DNA from 4 places in the Staphylococcus carnosus genome. Region 4 is predicted to be linked to each of the others. Evidence: riboswitches for the same ligand, from Rfam matches in the RefSeq annotation. Region 4 holds a riboswitch; each other region holds the start of a gene.
What was found. A riboswitch is a leader RNA that binds a small molecule or an ion and turns the genes downstream of it on or off. The one in region 4 is predicted to bind thiamine pyrophosphate.
Positions count from the first base shown of each region.

Region 1 (3,213 bases), 260 kb from region 4:
GGTAAATTTTTATCATATAAATTCATACGACGTACTGCGAAAGTTAAGACATCTGTACCAGAAGCTTCAATCGCTTTTGTTTGAATTTCTTCATTATCAAATTTACCAGTTCCTAATAATAATCTTGATTCCATTTCATATGGTCCTATTTTCAACATCTTATCCGCCTCCAACAAATTCTAATAGTTCTAATCGATCATCTTCACGTACAATTTGATTTTTGAAATCGTCGCGTTGAATTAAATTTTGATTATGTTCTGCAATGACACGTTTTGGATCTAGCTCTAGTGATTCCAAAATGTTTTGGATACTGAGTTCTTCATCAAACGTAAATGGATCGCCATTAATGATGCACTTCATGTTTTTCCCTCCTTAATTTAAAAGGTGCTAATTCTTCTGGTCGTTCATCTGTTTTCAACCATTCTGCCATCAGCTCTCCGATAATCGGTGACAGCAAGATGCCATTACGATAATGACCCGTGATTACCCAAAGACCAGGATTCGTTTCATCCATAATCGGTTGTTCGCCTTGTGTCCATGGTCGTACACCTGACCAATACTTTATTTCACGACTGCTTGCAAGTTCCGGAACACGTTCAATCGCTTCTCGCAATAGCCATTCTTTACCTTCAGTACTAACACCTACGGAATAATTATCGAAGTAACTTGTAGCGCCGATTAAAAAACGATTCGGCGGTTTAGGCACAATATAGCAACCGTTAGTCATAAACAGTGTTTGTTTTAAATCTAAATCTTCATTTTCTACTAGTAAGACTTCGCCTTTGACTCCGCTGACTCTTTCTTGTATTTCAGAATCGGGTGCTAAAAATCCTGCCCAAGCTCCTGCAGCAACTACCACTTTCTCAGCTGTTAATTCACTCATTTCATTTTCATGTTTAATCGAAACGGTATAATGATGATCTTCATGTTTTATATTTTCTACATTGGTATGATTAAAACGTATTACTGCACCATCTGATTTTAGCGAAGCATGTAAGGCTTTTGTATAATGATTGGCATTAATTTGATGGTCATGGGGCACAAACATCATGGCTTCAGAACTTTTGACCAAGTAATGCGTCAATTCACCTAAATCTGTATTACTTAAATCTTGAACATCGTCATCATGTTGATGCAAAAATTCATATTGCTGATGCAAAGCATCTATGTCTTTTTCGTTTGTCGCAATTTTGATAAGTCCGTTTTGCTGATATTGGATGTCGATACCAGTTTCTTTTTCTAAGGCTATGCTTAAATCATTAAATTTTTCTCGTGATTTTAAAGCAAGCCGGAATAAAGGACTGTCTTCTTTAAATTCATTTTGTGCACCTAGCATACCTCCGGCTTTATAAGAAGCATGCTGTCCTTCAATATCACGATCAATTAATGCAATTTGCATACCGCTATCTTTTAAGTGACGGGCAATTGACATTCCAATTACACCTGCACCGACTATAATTAAATCAAACATTTTTTACTCAGCCTCCTTTGCTGAACGAATGGTCTCTAAATCCTGTTCTCTGAAATATGATATTGCAGCAATGCCTGAAAATTCTTTTGGTACAAGATTTAATGTGTCTGCATTTATGCCACCTAATGCAATAACTGGAATATTGACATTTAATACTGACTCGATTTCAGAATTTGTCCTTGGTGCTTTTCCTGGTTTGGATTTAGTTTTGAAAAGATGGCCGAACAGGATATAGTCCAAGTTATGTGCTTTAGCTGTTTGAGCATTTTGGGTGTTATGTGAAGACATACTGACACAAACATCAGGGTGTTCTGCTTTATAGTTGTACGCACGTTCATCTCCTTCACGAAAATGAATGGCATTCAAACTAAGTTTTTGTAGTAAGTCGGTGTCGGTATGGATTGTAATTTTGTCTTTAGGAAAACCTGCTTGAATTAAATTTTCTATGAACTTTGTTAATTCATCTTGTTCCATTGGCGTTCTGAAAATCAATGTATCAATCACTGATTCGATTTCTATATAGTGTATTAAATCTTGTTGGGTTAATACGCGATAGGGCGTTATCGCAACATACATATTAAATACCTTCTTCGATTTAGCCACAAAAAAAGCGCTGTTTCCATATAGGAAAACAGCGCATCAAAAAGTGCAATACGCCACTTTCCTACGCCAGTATGAACTGGATCAGGTTCCAAGAATTTTCTCATCACTATGAGAATCTCAGCCTGTATGAACAGGCACTTCCAGTGGACTTATTGTTATTTTTTCTTTGTTAAGTAATGCGAGAAAGTGCACTAACAAATCGTGTAGCGAAGTATTAATGCAATATATTCATAATCTTAAACCGCATCACCATTACTTTACAAAATCATCATAAAGGAAGTAAGAAGAAAAAGCAACAGGTAAAGAGAAGAGAGTTTATCAAGATAATTTAAATTTTGAAATAGATTGTATTATCTTTCTTTTAAAAGTAAAATGAACTTAGCATTCAATACAACATAATTCATTACTAAATTAATAATAAGGGGCAAATTAAAGATGAAAGTTAAAAGTTTTAAAGTAGGAATGTCAGCAGTTTGTGCTGTTGTTGGTTTTTCATTTTCAGGAATGAGTGGGGAAGAAGCGCATGCGGCTGGAGACTATTACTATAATGGGATGGCAAGCAACAATGAGGCGACAGCTTATCCGAAAGCTAAGAAAATCTCAAATAGCAGCTTAGACATTCATCATATTTCAAATACAATGAATACGAAATATAAAGCGGTAGGAAGAGTAAGTAATAAAGATGGTTGGAAAGGTTTAGGTAAAGACAGTATGGGAACTGGTACAGTTATCGGCAACTATACTTTCATTACTAATGCACATGTGATTGATACTGCGAAAGGTTCTGCAGCTAATCCCAAATATATTTCATTCGATATGGCAAGAGATGGATCTAGAAAACCTTATACTTTTCATGCTACAAAAGTCGTGAAAGTACCGAATGCAGATGTTGCTTTAGTATATACAAAAGAAAAGATGTCTCAGTATGCAACACCATTAAAACTAGCTTCAAACGCACAAATTAATGGACTGAAATATAACACGAAATTATATTCTGTAGGTTACCCTTGGCAGAATGGTGACAATACAAAGACACATTGGAGCAGTTACCGCTTCATCCAAAAATCTTCTAACGGCACTGAATTACAAACGAAAGATAAATTCCGTGCAGGTGCATCAGGTTCACTGATGGTCAACGG
Region 1 covers NZ_UHCT01000001.1:475,252-478,464, forward strand. Annotated here, with positions in the region: gene DYE31_RS01975 (thiazole synthase) at 1-158, opposite strand, end outside; gene thiS (sulfur carrier protein ThiS) at 160-360, opposite strand; gene thiO (glycine oxidase ThiO) at 344-1,471, opposite strand; gene DYE31_RS01990 (thiamine phosphate synthase) at 1,475-2,047, opposite strand; TPP riboswitch at 2,116-2,226, opposite strand; gene DYE31_RS01995 (trypsin-like serine peptidase) at 2,510-3,213, shown strand, end outside.
Region 1: linked by a shared signal. The riboswitch ahead of DYE31_RS01990 (thiamine phosphate synthase) and the one ahead of DYE31_RS00970 (3-oxoacyl-ACP reductase) in region 4 are both predicted to bind thiamine pyrophosphate.

Region 2 (3,213 bases), 730 kb from region 4:
CGGAAATGAATTCCATTTTGAATCAGACGGTCAACACTTTAGCTGGAATTACACAGCAGCAGGTTCTAATGCATCAGCTCAACCAACACAAGCTACAACAACTCAAGCAGCACCAGCACAACAAGCTGCACCAGTAGCACAACAAACTCAAACATACAGCACTACAACTCAAACTACACAAACTACAACTAGCTACAGTGCTCCTGTACAACAACAAAGTTACAGTGCTCCAGCACGTAGTTACAGCACAGCATCAGTTTCAACTGGCGGTTCAACTAAAGCTCAATTCTTAGCTGCAGGTGGGACTGAAGATATGTGGAATACTATTGTAATGCCAGAATCAGGTGGTAACCCGAACGCAGTAAGTCCAAATGGATACATGGGCCTTGGTCAAACTAAAGAAGGTTGGGGAACTGGATCAGTTTCAGCTCAAACTAAAGGTATGATCAATTATGCAAACTCACGTTATGGTTCACTTTCAAACGCAACTGCTTTCCGTGCATCTCACGGTTGGTGGTAAGCCGATTACTTTTTAAAAGTAAATTTAACTTAATAATTTACATCCAAAAAGCGGACTCCGTTCTTATTCTAAGAGTGGAATCCGCTTTTTGTAATACATATGTAACGAATGAAACAAAACGTTTATATTATTGTAACCTATGTTATTGTGCTAAATGCTATTATAAATACAGCGAATAAATCATATATGTAATTACCTTATAGGAGGATTTTAATTAAATGAAGAAACTTTTAGTGACATCATCAGTAGCGGCAGCAGCATTTTTAGCAACAGGAGTGGCATCACATAATGCGGATGCGGCTGAGTTAAATACAACAGAACAAGCTAAATTAGTAGAAACAGCATTAAATAATCCTGCAGAATTAAATCAACACCCTTTGGGAGTGGAGTTACGCAGCAGTTGGAACTGTTCAACAACCAGTTCAATCAACTTCTAAAGCAGTTTCAGTTCAAAAACAAGCAGCTCCAGTAGCACAACAAACACAAACTTATAATACACAACAAACACAATCATACAATAATGCAAATTACAGCTATAACACACAATCAACTAGTTATACTGCACCTAGACAATCTTATACAGCATCAAATTCAGGTAGCTATGGAAATATTCCAGCAGCATTACAAGCAATTGTATACCGTGAATCTCGTGGAGATATCCATGCAATCAACCCTGATTCAGGTGCGGCAGGTAAATACCAATTCTTACAATCTACTTGGGATGCAGTAGCTCCAGCAGGTTGGAGAGGCGTAAACCCAGCTAGTGCTCCAGAATATATTCAAGACCAAGCAGCGCTTACTCTTTGGGATAATGGTAACGGTGCAGGACACTGGGCATATTAATATTTAAACTTTAGTCGAGACTTTTGTCTCGGCTTTTTTGTTTTCAACCCTTTAATATTGCATAACACAAAGGGGTTTGATACATTTAAATTGTATTAAAAACTAAACTTTATAAAATTGCTAGGGGCGCCTTTTGGCTGAGATAGTTTGACTAGACCCTTATAACCTGATTTGGTTCGTACCAACGTAGGAAAGTAGTATATTCAGAATAAATATTCTAAATATTAAACTGCAATCCTATGAAGGTTTGCAGTTTTTTTATTGGAGGATTTAGGAATGAATTTTGCAGAAACATTAGAGAGAGATGCACAACCGATTATTGATGAAATTTATCAAGATCATTTTATTCAAGAACTTTTAAAAGGGGACATTAAAAAAGAAGCCTTACGTCAGTATTTACGTGCAGATGCTTCTTATTTAAGAGAGTTTGCAAATATCTATGCATTATTAATACCAATAATGCCAGATTTAGAAAGTGTGCGTTTTTTAGTTGATCAAATTCAATTTATAGTAAATGGTGAAGTAGAAGCACATGAATATATGGCTGATTATATTGGTGAAAACTATAATGAAATCGTACAAAAAAAGGTTTGGCCGCCTAGTGGTGACCATTATATTAAACATATGTACTACAACGTATATGCGCATGAAAACGCAGCGTATGCAATTGCTGCAATGGCACCATGTCCATATGTTTATGCGATGATTGCAAAGCGTGCAATGAAAGATCCGAATTTAAATAAATCCTCGATTTTAGCAAAGTGGTTTGAGTTTTATAACACAGAAATGGATCCGTTGATTGAAGTATTAGATGATTTAATGAATCAATTAACTGCAAATATGTCTGAAACTGAAAAAAATGAAGTGCGAGAAAATTACTTGCAAAGTACAGTGCACGAATTGAACTTTTTCAACATGGCTTATACAAGTGAAAAATGGCAATTTGGAGGAGAGAGAGTATGAACAAACCTAAAATAGCTTTAACAATTGCTGGTACAGACCCTACAGGCGGTGCAGGTGTCATGGCAGATTTGAAATCATTTCATGCTTGTGGTGTATATGGGATGGCAGCTATTACAAGCATTGTTGCCCAAAATACAAAAGGGGTGCAACATATTCATAATTTAGATATTACGTGGTTAAAAGAACAATTAGATAGTATTTTTGATGATGAATTACCTCAAGCAATTAAAACGGGTATGATTGCAACAAAAGAAATGATGGAATTGATTCGCAGTTATTTAGAAAAATATCCAGATATTCCATATGTGATAGATCCTGTTATGCTTGCTAAAAGTGGAGATTCATTAATGGATGATGCTGGAAAACATGCATTGCAAGAAATATTATTGCCGCTTGCTGATGTTGCCACTCCGAATTTACCAGAAGCTGAAGAAATTGTAGGTTTCAAACTTGATACTGAAGAAGCAATCAAAAAAGCAGGTGATATCTTTATTAATGAAATAGGCAGTAAAGGTGTAGTCATAAAAGGCGGTCATATTGAAGATAAAAATATTGCCAAAGATTATCTATTTACAAAAGATGGCTTAGAGGTATTTGAAAGTGAACGCTATGATACAAAACACACTCATGGAACAGGTTGTACTTTTTCAGCAGTTATTACTGCCGAATTAGCTAAAGGAAAAACAATTTATGAAGCTGTTAAAAAAGCAAAAGACTTTATTGCTTTAAGCATTAAATATACTCCTGAAATTGGCCAAGGAAGAGGCCCAGTTAATCATTTTGCGTATATGAAGAAAGTAGGGTTAGACGATGAATAAAATTTTAGACCAAATTAGAACTGAACACCCGTTAGTCATTTGTTATACCAATGATGTAGTAAAAAATTT
Region 2 covers NZ_UHCT01000001.1:946,509-949,721, forward strand. Annotated here, with positions in the region: gene DYE31_RS04365 (aggregation-promoting factor C-terminal-like domain-containing protein) at 1-520, shown strand, start outside; gene DYE31_RS12885 (hypothetical protein) at 739-957, shown strand; gene DYE31_RS12890 (transglycosylase family protein) at 1,187-1,363, shown strand; TPP riboswitch at 1,476-1,573, shown strand; gene tenA (thiaminase II) at 1,640-2,326, shown strand; gene thiD (bifunctional hydroxymethylpyrimidine kinase/phosphomethylpyrimidine kinase) at 2,323-3,144, shown strand; gene thiM (hydroxyethylthiazole kinase) at 3,137-3,213, shown strand, end outside.
Region 2: linked by a shared signal. The riboswitch ahead of tenA (thiaminase II) and the one ahead of DYE31_RS00970 (3-oxoacyl-ACP reductase) in region 4 are both predicted to bind thiamine pyrophosphate.

Region 3 (3,213 bases), 1.6 Mb from region 4:
TGAAAGTATTATGACTGTCTAAACCAAAAGTCGGTTCGTCTAACAAGATGATGTCCGCACGAGAACTTAATGCAGTTGCAACACTTAAACGACGTTTTTGACCCATTGAAAGTTCAAACGGATGATGATTACGTACAGCTTCTAAATTCAGCATTTTAATGAGTTTCTCAGTTTCTTCTTTTGCATGATCGCCACTAAAGTTAATGAAAATTTCTTCATAGACAGAGTTTGTTATGAATTGTAATTCTGGGTTTTGATAAACCAAATACATATGCTGAGCAGCTTCTTTAATTTTGTGTAAACGCTGACCACGATAAGACATTTTGCCGTGATATTTAATCAACTGCATCATAGACTCTAATAAAGTTGTTTTACCAGAGCCATTTTTTCCAGTTATAGTAATCCATTCGCCAGCTCCAATTTCCAATTCTGGTATCTGAATTAATGATTTTTTGCCACGAATAATTTCACCATCACGAAATTGAAAATTAGTTTGGATTTCAGTATCGGAACTTAAAGTGCTCTTAGGTGCATAATCCCAAGCATGTGGGTGCCATACACCGTACTCAGTCAGTAACGCTTCATGTTGGCTCAAGATGACTTCAGGCGTATCATCAGCAATAATTTCGCCATTGTAATTCATTAAAATTACTCGGTCGATATGTTCCCAAATATGTTCAACTTTGTGTTCGACAATCAATACAGTTTGATCTTGCCACATATCTTTAATGTGATTCCATAAATCTTCTGTAGCATCTACATCTAACATTGCTGTCGGTTCATCTAAGAAGAGAGTATGTGCTTCTTGCAATACAGTTTCGGCAATCGCCAGTTTTTGTTTCATACCGCCGCTTAGCTTTTGCACAGTTTGTTTAGGTCCCACATCTAAATCGACTGAAGCTAGGGCATTTAAAATTAATTGGTCCATTTCTTTACGAGGAACTTGTTTATTTTCTAATACAAAAGCAAGTTCTTCATAAACTTTAGGCATACAAAATTGAGTGTCAGGATCTTGGAAAATAACACCACTATTTAAATCAACTTCCAAATCATCGTATTTCATTGGTAATTCTATTAAATTAGGAACGATTCCGCTTAGTACATTTAATAATGTACTTTTTCCGCATCCTGATGGTCCCAATAATAAGACTTTTTGTTTATCCTTTATTTCTATATTTAAGCCATCAAATATTTTATCAGGTGCATTTGGATATTTGAGTCGTAAGTTTTTTGCGCGTAACAAAGTAATATCTCCTTACAAATTATCGTAATCTTTTTGAGAAGCTGGTCTAAATAATTTCGTAACACCAGTTTTATCGAGTGCTTTAACTAAGTAATAAGGGAAAAGACCTGCAAGTACAATACCGCTGATACAACGGAAGAATACATATAGGAACAAGTTCCATCCTGCAACTTCACCTAGATAACCATAGTAGTAGTCAATAGGGAAAGTAACTAATGCAGCAGCTAAACCAGCAAGCATTGCAACCATTATAGTACGTGATTTATAACGGAAAATCGCAAAAATAATTTCACAAGCTAAACCTTGCAATAATCCATAAACTATTGTTGCAATATCAAATCGTCCCATAACAATTGTTTCACCCGCACCAGCTGCAAATTCAGCGAGTAGTGCAATACCAGGTTTAGGGATAATCAAGTAAGCTACGACTGCAGCAGCAAACCACATACCATAAGAAAGTTCTTCAAGATGTAATCCAGTCACTTGCATCGCTTTGTACACTAAATTCCAAATGTTATAAATGATAGCGAAAACAACTGCAATTAATACAGTTACCAAGATGTCTGAAAGTTTAAGTCCTTTTGACACAAGTAATAATTCCTCCTATAAAATAAAAAAACACACAAACTTGTCTAGCAAGCTGCGTGAAATAGGCATCGGAACAAACCGGCATAGCCCTTATTATATTGCCGGCAGACATCCTACACTTTCCTACGCTAGTCTAAGCTAGATCAGGTTCGAAGGGTTTGAAGCAAAACTGCTTCATCTCAGTTACGAAACACCCCTAGTGCTTTCTATATTGATTTATAATAAATGTATGCTTTTTATACAGGATTGTCAAGATGATTTCAGGTACGTTCAATCTTTGTATTGCAATATCTTCAAACGATTTTACTTAAAAAGCATTTTCAGTATTAAATAGGGTATTAACCGATTGAGAGTAGACATCAATTCCTTTATACTATGTACTACCATAGAATGATTTATTACATTCACTAAAGACACAACACTTATGTTCCTATATAATAACTATGAGGTGAAAAACATGTCGTATTTAAAGAAGCACGCTGAGATCATTTTTAGTTTGATTATTGGCATTGTTTCACTTTTCATTGGAATCATAATTTTATTGAATTTATCATTTATTCATAAGCTTGCTAAGGGGAGCAAAGTCGATATACATATTTATAATGTGTGGGATTTTATCAATGCATTCTTCGGAGAAATCATCCGGATAATGAGTCGATTTATCGGGCAGTTCCCAGTATTTAGTGCCATATTCATTATTGTATTTGGTATCGCATTATTATGGATTGGTTATTTGTTGTTCATGACAACAAAATACGATTATGATATTTCAATATTCTTCCTGATTATAGGGATTTTATTCTTTATTATTACAATTATCTTAATGACACAAGTATATGGCTTTGCAGCAATTATTTTTGTTGTACCATTTATAGTGCATACAGGATATATTGTCTATAAAGATGAACTTAACCATAATCATAGAAAAGAACATTATTTGTGGATAATTTCTGCATATGGAGTCAGTTATTTAATCACACAAATTGCATTGTATGGACGTATTGAAAGTCATGAAATTGCGATGATAGATATTTTAAGTGTAAATGCATTCTTTATTGTAATGTGGATTCTTGCACAAATATCAATATGGAATTTCCTTTTCCTTAGAAGATCTTTACCGCTTACGAAAGCAGAATTAGGCGAAGAAATGGAATATTCTCGTACGGATAAAAATGGTGCAATGAGTCAAACGAAAGAACAATTCCGTGAATTTCAAGAACGTACTCAAGAATTCACTTATCGCACAAGACGCAGCATTGATTTAGAAAAAATGAGAAACAAGCGCGATAAATTTAAAAACTCAATAAAAGAAAAAATTGATATACAAGACGATGATATTCCTAACTGGATGAAACGTCCGAAATGGATTAAGCCAGGAATCG
Region 3 covers NZ_UHCT01000001.1:1,859,730-1,862,942, reverse strand. Annotated here, with positions in the region: gene DYE31_RS08950 (ABC transporter ATP-binding protein) at 1-1,243, opposite strand, end outside; gene DYE31_RS08945 (ECF transporter S component) at 1,256-1,831, opposite strand; TPP riboswitch at 1,935-2,039, opposite strand; gene auxA (lipoteichoic acid stability factor AuxA) at 2,289-3,213, shown strand, end outside.
Region 3: linked by a shared signal. The riboswitch ahead of DYE31_RS08945 (ECF transporter S component) and the one ahead of DYE31_RS00970 (3-oxoacyl-ACP reductase) in region 4 are both predicted to bind thiamine pyrophosphate.

Region 4 (3,213 bases):
AATTTCTAATACTGTTTCATAGCGTCCTACAGGTCCGGTGAAATCTTCAACTGGTGGTAAGTCTGGTACTTTTTTATCTAGTTCCCACTCAGTGCAGTCTTGTTGAACGAAAAAACTTAATTGTTTTAATGCTGTTTCAATCGGTAACTTATCATCTAAAGCTGCTTTCTTTTCTAAAGCTTCTTCATGAGTTTTACCAACATAAGTGACTAAACCTGGAAAGATTTTAAGACTCCGGTCAGTGTCGTCTTGTTTAGCAATTTCAGCATCCATGCGCTTTCTGAAATTTCTCGCTTGTTTAATATTCCATGAAACAGAATAAACTGCATCTGCATATTTAACTGCTAGAGCTACACCTTGTTTTGAAGCGCCAGCTTGCATTGAGACAGGTTTGCCTTGTGGACTGCTTGGCGTGGAAAGAGGGCCTTTTACTGCGAAATTAACTCCTTTATGATTAAAAGGCTGAATCTTTTCAGAATCGACCAACTTATTTGCTTCACGATTATGTTTAAAATCTTTTGGATGCCATGATTCAAAAGCAGCATTCATTACATCTGCAAATTCATCTGCAATAGCGTATCTTTCATCATGATTCGGCAACTCTGTCATTCCGTGATTTTTGGCTTCAAGATCTGTCATTGAAGTGACTAAATTCCATCCAACACGTCCACCAGAAATATGGTCGAGACTTAATAATTGTCTTGCAGCTGTATAAGGATTAGAAAATGTACTTGAAATTGTTGAAACCAAGCCGACATGGTTTGTTACTTGTGAAATAGCTGTCAAATTGACAATTGGATCAAACCAAAATGCGGGCATTGTTGTATCATCTTTAGCAGGAAAAGACTGATTATCAGCAAAAAAGACGGCATCAAATAAACCGCGTTCTGCAGTTTGTGCTAACTCTTGATAGTAAGCAATATCTCCAATACGTTCTATACTTGAATCAGGCATGAGCCATGCTGCTTGGTGATGACCAGAACCAAAAATAAGAATACCGATATGCAGTTGTTTATCTTTCTGCTCGGACATTACTTTTCACCTCGGATTAATTATTTTAAAAGAATAATAAAGAGGGAGAATAAGCTCTCCCTAATAAATTTGGTCTATAGAAAAATGTGATTTCGAAAGCACATTCTTAATTCATCGTTAAACCACCATCTACTGTGATGTTTTGTCCAGTAATACCTTTAGCTTATTCTGATACAAGATAAGCTACCGTATTGGCAACATCTTTAGGTGTTGTCACTTTTTTCAAAGGTGTAGATTGTGCAATTAAATCAAAAACTTCTGGTGTAGTTACAGCACTTGCATCTGTTGTTTTCAAAAGTCCTCCTGAAACAACATTTGCTGTAATACCATATTGTCCTAATTCAGCTGCGATATTGCGTGTGAAGCCGATTAAAGCAGCTTTTGCAGTAGTGTACTCATGGTATGGAACAACAGGATTTTGATAAAGGTTAGTTCCAATGCTTACAATGCTTCCGCTTTGATGTTCAATAAATTGAGGAACGACGCTTTGAACAACATTGAAAGCTGCTTTTAATGTGCCGTCAATTTGTTGTTGGTAGTCTTCCCAACTCATATCAGGGAAAGCTTTTTGTGCTGTTGGATCAAATTTAAATCCAACAAGTGCATTATTGACGACCGCATCAATTTGACCAAACTTCTCAGTTCCTTCTTTTACTAATTGGTCTACTTCTTTGCGATTAGTTACATCTGCTTGCAATGCAATAGCTTTTTCATTTCCAATTTCTTGCGCGAGTTGTTCAGCAGCTTCTTTACTTTGGTTATAATCGATGATGATGTTGAAACCTTGTTCAGCAAGCGTTTTGCTGATTACTTGACCTAGCCCGCGTGCACCGCCTGTTACGAGTACTGTTCTTGCCATATTCATCCGCTCCCTTTTTCTATAAATGAACATAAAAAATACGCATGATTACTAAAATCAGCGTAGGCAGAGAGCAGTCTGCACTCTGTATAAAAACAAATCAGAACATACTGCGGTTATCTCACACTTTCCTACGCTAGTTTCAGCTAGATCAGGTTCAAAGGGTCTGAGGAAATCCTCATCTCAGTTTAAAAAACACCCCTAGTGCGTATTGTTTTGTTACTTTCAATGTAGCTTGATTTTGTAAGCGTGTCAAGAAAGGCTATAACTAACATTTGAAGCGTGAAAACAAGATAGTGAAAGTGTTATGATAGAAAAGAATTCTAGCAGATAATTTTAGATGAATGGAGGGATTTGAATGTTCTGGTTAGGAATGTCATTCCCAATCTTGGCAGTAGGTTTCATTGTGATGGCTGTGCGTGAAGAAAAGAAACGTAAAGCAAAACAAAAAGAAAAACAAGCAAAATGGGAAGCAGAAAAAGCTCATGAAAACGGTGAGCCGTCAGATGAATCTGCAAATCATCATTCGAATGCCGAGAAAGAAGTTAAACATTAATTGGATATATAAGAGAAAGGCTAGCTGTACGGCTAGCCTTTTTGTTTGTGATTGAAGTTGTAAAGTTTGATTTCGGTAAGTGCAATAATCGAACCAACGCCTATTAAGTATATTAAAATTTGTAACCAAAATGAGATGAGCATAGGCGAAATCATCAAATCAAATAAAAACCAAATAAAACCTATTATTAAAAGTGTAAGATGGATTCGATTGAAAATTTGTTGAAAAGATTTTTGAGCAAAAGTCCATGCTTCTGATGACTTCAAAGATGATGGTGTACGATACCCGATTAGCATATTGCGTTGATTTACAATATCTTTGTCGATGAAACGAAAAATTAAGCACTTGATGGCTAGGACTAGTAACGTGATGCCGAATAATAACATGATGAAATCCTCTTTCTTATATTTATTCTAAATATAAAGTAAAAAGAAAAATAATACAATATGTATCGTATTTTTTGGTTAGTGCTTAAAATATACATTTAACTATTAATATCAGTTTTCTTAATAGAAATAGAGAAATAAATCAATGTCATTAATATAAGAAGTGCGATTGCAATGTAAATACTAGCTTGTGCATAGTTAAGTAGTAATCCGAATATTAAAAAAGACAATGGCATAAGTGATTGTACTATCGATTGGTTTAGAGAAAGGATACGTCCTTTAAACTCTTCTTTTATAAAGTTTTGCATATAAATAGAATAAGGAATATTCACTAATGGCAACGATAAACCAATGATAAGGTAGACACTAAATAAAGTGAT
Region 4 covers NZ_UHCT01000001.1:219,149-222,361, forward strand. Annotated here, with positions in the region: gene DYE31_RS00965 (LLM class flavin-dependent oxidoreductase) at 1-1,032, opposite strand, end outside; gene DYE31_RS00970 (3-oxoacyl-ACP reductase) at 1,196-1,891, opposite strand; TPP riboswitch at 2,003-2,104, opposite strand; gene DYE31_RS00975 (hypothetical protein) at 2,250-2,447, shown strand; gene DYE31_RS00980 (SdpI family protein) at 2,480-2,833, opposite strand; gene DYE31_RS00985 (MFS transporter) at 2,932-3,213, opposite strand, start outside.